DNA from 2 places in the Thioalkalivibrio sp. AKL7 genome. Region 1 is predicted to be linked to the other one. Evidence: predicted binding sites of a transcription regulator. Region 1 holds the regulator's gene; the other holds the start of a gene.
What was found. The regulator sigma-54, encoded in region 1, starts transcription at its own class of promoters, with help from an activator protein. The targets are predictions, from matches to a motif close to TGGCANGNTNCNTGCTT.
Positions count from the first base shown of each region.

Region 2: fliL (flagellar basal body-associated protein FliL) is a predicted target of sigma-54. The motif match lies at 2,040-2,056, and genes of this name have one in related genera.

Region 1 is NZ_KB906948.1:348,835-353,041, forward strand. It holds gene hprK (HPr(Ser) kinase/phosphatase) at 1-152, opposite strand, end outside; gene G315_RS0104540 (PTS sugar transporter subunit IIA) at 201-668, opposite strand; gene hpf (ribosome hibernation-promoting factor, HPF/YfiA family) at 672-1,010, opposite strand; gene G315_RS0104550 (RNA polymerase factor sigma-54) at 1,027-2,511, opposite strand; gene lptB (LPS export ABC transporter ATP-binding protein) at 2,600-3,370, opposite strand; gene lptA (lipopolysaccharide transport periplasmic protein LptA) at 3,367-3,906, opposite strand; gene lptC (LPS export ABC transporter periplasmic protein LptC) at 3,887-4,207, opposite strand, start outside.
Region 2 is NZ_KB906947.1:263,236-267,442, forward strand. It holds gene G315_RS0101090 (FliI/YscN family ATPase) at 1-198, shown strand, start outside; gene fliJ (flagellar export protein FliJ) at 195-641, shown strand; gene G315_RS0101100 (flagellar hook-length control protein FliK) at 707-1,795, shown strand; gene fliL (flagellar basal body-associated protein FliL) at 2,106-2,603, shown strand; gene fliM (flagellar motor switch protein FliM) at 2,614-3,588, shown strand; gene fliN (flagellar motor switch protein FliN) at 3,599-4,201, shown strand; gene fliO (flagellar biosynthetic protein FliO) at 4,204-4,207, shown strand, end outside.

The sequences.
Region 1 (4,207 bases):
AGGTCGTCCCCGTCGTCGCCGACCAGCTTGCGGTCGGGTGCTGCGTGTTCGCCGTGTACGAAGCGAAGATCCAGGCGGTTTCCCATGGCCTGGATCAGGCTCTCCACGTTGATGTCGCGGGCGATCCCGCCTTCTCCCAGCGCCTCGTTCATGGCAGACGCTGCGCGCCGGAATCGCGGCTGGCGGCGGGTTCCACGGGCTTAGTCCTCGCTGAAGCGGCGCACGAGTTCCTGTTCCAGGGCCGTCGCATCCCCGGCCCGGCGCAGCGCTCCGATGGTGTCTGGCTGCGACAGGCCGCGGGCGAGCTGGGCCAGCAGGTCGAGGTGGTCGCCGGTGGCGGCCTCCGGGACCAGCAGTGCGATCAGGATATCGACCGGCTCGTGATCCATGGCGTCGAAGTCGACGCCCTTGTCCAGGCGCAGCACGGCCACGCGCGGCGCCTCGAGATCGGCCAGGCGGCCATGGGGAATCGCAACCCCATGGCCGAGACCGGTGGATCCGAGTTTTTCGCGCGCGGACAGGGCCTCGAAGATCGCGTTGCTCCCCGGTCCCGTGCCGTCACCTCCGCCGGCGAGGAGGTCCGCCAGGGCCTCCAGGGCCCGTTTCTGGCTGGAACACTCGGGTTGCAGGCCAATGCGCTCGGAGGTGATCAGCTCGGCAATCGTCATGGATCAGGAGGCCTGCTCGCGGTTGCGCTGGGCACCTTCGGCGCGGTGGTGATCCTTGACCTTTTCCTTGTGCTTGATCAGCTGACGGTCGACTTTGTCGATCAGCGCGTCGATCGCGGCATACATGTCCTCGTGAGAGGCCTCGGCGTGGATGTGATTGCCGCTGACCTGGAGATTCGCTTCGGCCTGGTTGTGCTGATTCCGGGTCTTCTCGTGGGTCAGCACGACGTGGACGTCGATGACCTTGTCGAAGTGGCGCTCCAGCTTCGCGAACTTCTCGTTGACGTAGTCGCGCAGGGCGTCGGTGATGTCCACGTGGTGGCCGGTCAGGTTGATCTGCATGGTCAGGACTCCTTGGTTACTTGCTGCCGGTGGGCATCGAGGCCATCTGCCGGCGTTCGCTGGATGAAGGGATGTGCATCGCCTCGCGGTACTTGGCCACGGTGCGGCGCGCTACGTTGATGCCCCGGTCCGACAGGACCTGGGCGAGCCGGGCATCGCTGAGCGGCTTGTTCGGGGGTTCGTCGCCAATCAATTCGCGAATCATGGCACGGATGGCGGTGGCGGAACACTCGCCGCCATCGTTCGTGCCGACATGGCTGGAGAAGAAATACTTGAACTCGAAGACCCCGCGCGGGGTGTGCATGTATTTCTGCGTGGTAACCCGCGAGATGGTCGATTCGTGCATCTCCAGGGTCTCGGCAATGTCGCGCAGGATCAATGGCTGCATCGCGACGTCGCCATGCTCGAGAAAGCCCTGCTGGCGATGGACGATCGCCTCGGCGACCCGCAGCAGGGTGTCGTTGCGGCTGTGCAGGCTCTTCAGGAACCAGCGTGCCTCCTGCAGCTGATCGCGCATAAAGGCGCTGTCGCGGGCATCCGAGACTTGGCGCACCATGCCGGCGTAGAGGTCGTTGATGCGGATGCGCGGTGCGATCTCCGGGTTTAGATCCACGCGCCAGCCCTCGGTGGTGTGGCGCACGTAGACATCCGGGACTACGTATTCCGAGGTGGCGGAGCTGATCTGTGCGCCGGGGCGCGGGTTCAGGGTGCGGATCAGATCCAGTGCGCGGGCCAGTTCGTCCGGGTCGCGTACGCCGGACTGGCGCTGCAGGGCCTTGTAGTCGCGCTTGCCCAGGCTGTCCATGCCGTGTTCCAGGATCGCCCGTGCGGCCTCGCGGGCCGGGGCGTCCGGGGCCAGTTCGCGTAGCTGGATCTCCAGGCACTCCCGCAGGTTGCGCGCGCCGACCCCCAGCGGGTCGCACTGCTGAATCCAGTGGAGCACTGCCTCGACCTCGTCGACGCCGACGGTTTCATCCTCGCCTCGGCTGATGGTCTCGGCCAGGGTGTCGAGGTCGCCCTCGAGATAGCCGTCGGGGCTGATGGCGTCGATCAGGGCCGCCCCGATGCGCTGGTCGCGCGGTGTCAGATGGCTCAGATGCAGCTGCCACAGCAGGTGATCCTGCAGGCCCTCACCGTCGTCGTCGCTGGTGTTTTCCAGCGGGTCGCGGTCATCCACGCCCTTGTTGGGTGTCGGGGCCGGCTCGTAGATGTCGTCCCAGCGGCTGTCGGTCGTCAGTTCCTCGGGGATCACGTCGTCGCTGGTGGTGGTGGCCTCCATGCGATCGCCTTCCACCAGCTCGCCGTCCTGGTTCAGGCGCTCGGTGTCGGCCTCGGCCTCTTCGTCCTCGACCTGTTCGAGCATGGGGTTGCTCTCCAGCGCCTGCTGGATCTCCACCTGGAGCTCGAGCGTGGACAGCTGCAACAGGCGGATCGCCTGCTGCAGTTGCGGGGTCATGGTCAGCGTCTGACCCAGCTGCAGATTCAGGCCGGGTTTCAGCATCGGGTATGCGGGGCGAGGGTGGGCATTGATGGAATCTTAAAGCCTGCCTTGTGGTTTGTGCACCGACCGGGCCGCATGTGGGGCGCTTTCACAGGCGGAAGTTCTCGCCGAGATAGACCCGGCGCACCTGGGGATCGGCCAGCAGCTCGTCCGGTGTCCCGGCGGCCAGCAGGCGGCCTTCGCTAAGAATATAGGCCCTGTGGCAGATGCCGAGGGTCTCGCGCACGTTGTGATCGGAGATCAGTACGCCGATGCCGCGCTGGGCGAGATGCCGAATCACGTCCTGGATGTCGCCCACCGAGATCGGGTCCACCCCGGCGAAGGGCTCGTCCAGGCAGATGAACTTCGGATCCCCGGCCAGGGCGCGGGCGATCTCGGCGCGGCGCCGTTCGCCGCCGGACAGCGCGATGCCCGGGCTGTGGCGCACGGTCTCGAGCTGGAACTCCTCGATCAGCGCATCGCCAATGCGGCGGCGCTCGTGGCGATCCAGCCCGGGGCGCAGCTCGAGCACGGCCTGCAGGTTGTCCCACACGCTCAGGCGGCGAAAGATCGAGGCCTCCTGCGGCAGGTAGCCGAGGCCGGCGCGCGCGCGCACGTGGATGGGGGCGCGGGTGATATCGCGCTCGCCCAGGGTGATGCGCCCGGCATTGGGGCGGATCAGCCCGACCAGGCTGTAGAAGCAGGTGGTCTTGCCGGCCCCGTTCGGGCCCAGCAGGCCGACCACCTCGCCGGGCGCGAGGTCGACGTCCACCTGGTCCAGCACCGTGCGCTGGCCGTAGCGCTTGGTCAGCTCGCGTCCGATCAGGCGGTCGTTGGTTTGTGCCGATGTGGCGGATGGGCTGGGGGCGGTGGCGTTCATTCGTCGTCGCGCGGCTGGATGGTGATGCGCACGCGCTCGCTGTCGCCTTCGCCGCGTTCGGCCTCGATCACGTCGGTCGTCAGGTCGTAGGTGATGCGCTTGCCGCGCGCCTCCTCGCTGGTGGTGATCACATGGGCCTGGTCGGTGAGGATCATGCGGTCTTCGTTCAGCAGGTAGTCGATGCGCAGGGCGGTGGCAATGCGCATCTCTCCGGTTTCCGGATCGGGTGATTCGAGGCGTGCCGGCTCGCCGTGGGCCTCCATTTCGTAGGGGCGGCGATCGCGGGTGCGCACGTAGACCTTGTCGGCCTCCAGGGTCATGTCGCCGCGGATCACGATCACGTCGCCGGTGTAGGTCCCCAGCCCCTGGCGTTCGTCCATCTCCGCGCGGTCGGCAGTGATCTCCACCGGCAGCGCCGGGCCCGAGCCCTGCTGGGCGAGCGCGGGCGTGGCCAGCAGGGCGAGCAGCAGGAGCGCCGCCACGCGGGCACCCGGTTGGCCCGGACGGTGGCGAAGGCTATGGGGATTCGGGGTCATGCGCGGGATCCTCCTCGCTCGTCTCGCTGTAGAGCGAGTACACGTCATGGAACAACTCTATGGTATCCCCTCGCGAGTCCACGCGCAGACCGGTGCCGCGCTGGAACAGGCCCGGCTGGTTCAGGGTGGAAAGGGCATCCGAAGTGGCGACCATGGTGTCGGTGGCGACGCGAACATCCCGCGAATCGATGATGGTCTCCACGCGTTCGCCGCGGGGCGGCTGTACGCCGTGGGTAGGGCCCACCAGGTCCAGGGTCGCGGCTGCCGGTTGATGCAGCGCGGCCGGGGCGGTCCAGCGCCA
Region 2 (4,207 bases), on a different contig from region 1:
GGCCTCTCCGCCACCTATATGCAGAATCGCGATCTGATCGCGGTCGGGGCCTATCGCAAGGGGGCCGACCCGCACTTGGACGAGGCAGTGGCGATGCACGAGCGCCTGGAGGCGTATCTGGCGCAGGGCCGCGAAGAGGCCGTCGGCTTTGACCGTGCGCGGGATGACCTGCTGGCGCTGGTTGGCGGGGCGGCATGAACCCGAAGCGCCTGGAACGACTGTTGCGCCTGCGCCGGATCGAGGAGACCGAGGCCACCCGCCAGCTGGGTGAACGTCTGCAGCAACTGGATGGCATTGCCGGTCAGCGCGAGCGCCTGGAAACCTATCAGCGTGAGTATCTGCAGGCGACCCTGCCGGATGACGCCAACGCCCTCAAGTGGTTGGCGGGCATGCGCGACCAGTTGCGCTCGGCGCTGGAGCAACAGGACCTGCGCATTCAGGCGGCGGAGTCGCAGGTGGAGACCGCGCGCCAGGAGTGGCTGGAGCGCCACCGCAACAGCCTGTCGCTGGAAAAGCTGCTGCAACGCCGGAAGGCCGAGACGGCGCAACACGGCGCCCGGCGCCAGCAGACCGAACAGGATATGTGGGCCACGCGGCAGGCTCATGCGCGCGAGGAAGCGTCGCGTTGGCAAGGTTCTTGAATGGACCGTGACTATCGATTAGGGCAAGGGCCCGGGGATCCACCCGGCACACCGAGGATTCGGAGATGATCGCGACACAGAACACCGGTCAGGGCATGCTGCCGCTGCTGCAATTGCTGGGCGGCGAGGCATCGCTGCAGGACCTGGACGACCTGAAGGGGCTGAAAGGGAAGGACGGCGAGGGGTTCCTCGCGGTTCTGGAGCCGCAGATGGAGGCCTTGCTGGCGAACCTGGGCGTGCCCGGGGACGAGCTGGAAGGGCTCGATCTGGAAGCCATGCTGGCGCGGCTGCAGGATCTACTCGACGGGCAGGGTTTCGCCGCGGGCGACGAGGCGGGGGGCAAGGGCTTGCCGGTCGCCAGCCTGATGGCGGCAGTGCAGGAACCGGGGCGTATGGACGCGGCCCGTGGGGAGGCGAGCGCCTCTGGCCGCGGGGGTGCCGAGGGCCAGGCGTTGCCGGTCAAGCCCCTGCCTGCAGCTGTCATGCGCCTGTTTGTCGAGGCCAGCCAGGCGGCAGGCGGGCACGACGGCCTGGCCGCATTGAAGCCCGAATTGCTGGGCGCGCAGGGCGGACTGTCGCGGGACGGCGTGCTCGATGTCCTCGCCCAGTGGATGACCCAGGGCGGGGACGACGAGTCGCGCCGCGGGCGTACCGACCCCCTGGGGGGCGTCCTGCCGGCTCTCGCCGGTGGGCAGGCCGAGGGGGCGGAGGCCGCGCGTGCGCTGCCGCGACTGGACCTGACCCGGCTCCTGCAGCAGCCCAATGGGGCCCGCGAGCTGGCCGATCAGGTGCGCATGCTCGCCCAGGCACAGGGTGGTCGAACCGAGCTCAAGCTGCATCCCCCGCAGCTGGGCAGTCTGGATATTCGGGTGCTGGTCGAGGGTGACCGCACAAGCATCCAGTTCATCAGCGCCAATCCGGTGACCCGCGAGGTGCTGGAGGCGGCCATGCCGCGCTTGCGCGACAGCCTCGCCGAGAGCGGGCTGATGCTCGAGGACGCGACCGTCTCCGACCAGGCGGCCGAGGAGCAGGCCGAGCAGGATGAGCGCCAGACCGCCGCCGGGACCGCTTCGGAGCTGGACGAGGCCGAAGACAACGAGAATGAGGGCAGCACGCTCTCGATGCTGAATCGGCGACTGGATCTGTTTGCCTGAGGCGAGCTCGGCGCGGGCTCGGTCTTGCGCTATCCGATGGGCAGCCGGCGGTATCCGTGACCTGCCCCATCGGGCCCCTTTCACTGTCGTAGCGATCTTCCATGAGTGCCGCCAAGAATCCGTCTTTCCCGCGCGGCGGGCGGCCGATTCTTGACGTTATCGCCCGTTCCTTCCCCGGAAGTGTCCTTCCTCCCCCTCCAGTACTGGTCGCTAACTATTGGATAAAGCGATAGAAAGCCAATGCTGGCATCGGCCTTGCTAGGGTCTTTTCCGAGAGCAAATCCTCGGTTTACCGGATAGCGGGTGCGACATGGCGAAGAAGGAAGTCAATCTGGACGACGAAGAAGGCGGCACCCCGAAGAAGGGCGGCATGGGCAAGCTGCTTGTGCTGCTGCTGATCGTGATTCTGCTGGTGGGCGGCGGGGCCGCTGCGGCCTGGTTCTTCCTGGTTGCGGGCGACGAGGCTGCCGAACAGGTGGTGGAAGGCCCTCCTGAGCGCTTCTACACCAGCCTGGAGCCGATGACTGTCAACATTGAAGCGCCGGGCCGCATCCGCTATCTGCGTGCCGAGGTGAGCCTGGTGACGCACGAGGCGCCGGTGATCGAGGCGTTCGAGCGGCATATGCCGGCGATCCGCAACGACATCCTGGGCATCCTGGCGGAACAGCGTTACGAGGATCTGAATACGCGGGATGGCAAGGAATCGCTGGCGGAGGAGCTGAAGGAAGCAATCCGCGAGATTCTGCGCTCGCGGGATGCGCCGGACGCGGTCGAGGCCGTGTTGTTCAACGAACTGGTGATGCAGTAGGAGCCCCGTTATGGCGCAGACGGATATCCTCAGCCAGGACGAGATCGATGCCCTCCTGCATGGTGTGGACGAGGGCGACGTCGAGACCGAAGACCCGTATCCGAGTGACGGTGAGGCGCGGGAATTCAACTTTGCCACGCAGGATCGCATCGTCCGTGGGCGCATGCCCACGCTGGAGATGATCAACGAGCGCTTTGCGCGTCAGCTCCGGGTCCGTCTGTTCAATGTACTGCGCCGCTCGGCCGAGATCTCGGTGGTCGGCACGCGTATCACCAAGTTCTCCGAGTACATGCACTCGCTGTTTGTCCCCACCAGCCTGAATCTGGTGCGGGCGCATCCGCTGCATGGCACCGGCTTGTTCGTGTTCGATCCCAAGCTGGTGTTCATCCTGGTCGACAACTTTTTCGGTGGCGACGGACGCTACTACACCCGCATCGAGGGACGAGACTTCACCCCGATGGAGATGAAGGTCGTCCACGGCGTGCTGGAGGGGGCCTTCGAGGATATGCAGAAGGCCTGGCAGCCGGTGATGGAGCTGAAGTTCGAGTTCCTGAACTCCGAGGTCAACCCGCAGTTCGCGAACATCGTCTCGCCGACCGAGATCGTGGTCATCAGCGAGTTCCACATCGAGCTCGACGGGGGCGGCGGCAACCTGCACGTGACCCTGCCGTACTCGATGATCGAGCCGATCCGCGAGCAGCTGGATACCGGCATCCAGTCGGATCGCTCCGACGTCGACCAGCGCTGGATGCACGCGCTGCAGGAGGAGATCCAGACCGCCGAGGTCGAGATCAGCTCCATGCTGGCGGAGACCGAGGTCACCGTGCGCGAGCTACTGGATATCCAGCCGGGCGACATCATCCCGGTGGACCTCCCCGAGAAGATCACCTTGCAGGTCGAAGACATCCCGATGTTCCGCGGGAAGTTCGGCGTATCCAATGGCATGAATGCGATCCAGGTTTCGGAACGCATTATCAAACGATAGAGGGCGCAGCATGGCTGACACCGACGATCCCAAACAGGACACCCCGGCCGTGGATGAAGATACCGCGGGCGCTGAAACCATGGCCGAGACCGAAGGCGGTAGCGACGACCAGGCGCTGGCCGACGAATGGGGGGCCGCTCTGGCGGAACAGTCCGCCCTGGCCGAACAGAAGGATGACGAAGAGGCCGCCGACCCGGACGCCCTGCTGAACGAGGCGCAAGGCGGTGGGGGTGCCGCGTCCGCGCAAGCGGCGCCGAAGACCGAGAAGAAGGAACGCAAGCACAAGCCGGATTCGGCCGCGGAGGCGCTGCAGCCGGAACAACTGTCGGGCGTGGTGCAGGGCGACGGCGAGGAGATGAACCTGGAGATGGTGCTGGACGTGCCGGTGACCATCGCCATGGAGATCGGTCGCACGCGCATCCCGATCCGCAACCTTCTGCAGCTGAACCAGGGCTCGGTGGTGGAGCTGGACCGTCTGGCCGGGGAGCCGCTGGACGTGCTGGTGAACGGCACGCTGATCGCGCACGGCGAGGTCGTGGTGGTCAACGAGAAGTTCGGTATCCGGCTGACCGATGTGATCAGCCCCAGTGAGCGCATCCGCAAGCTCAAATAGCCATGA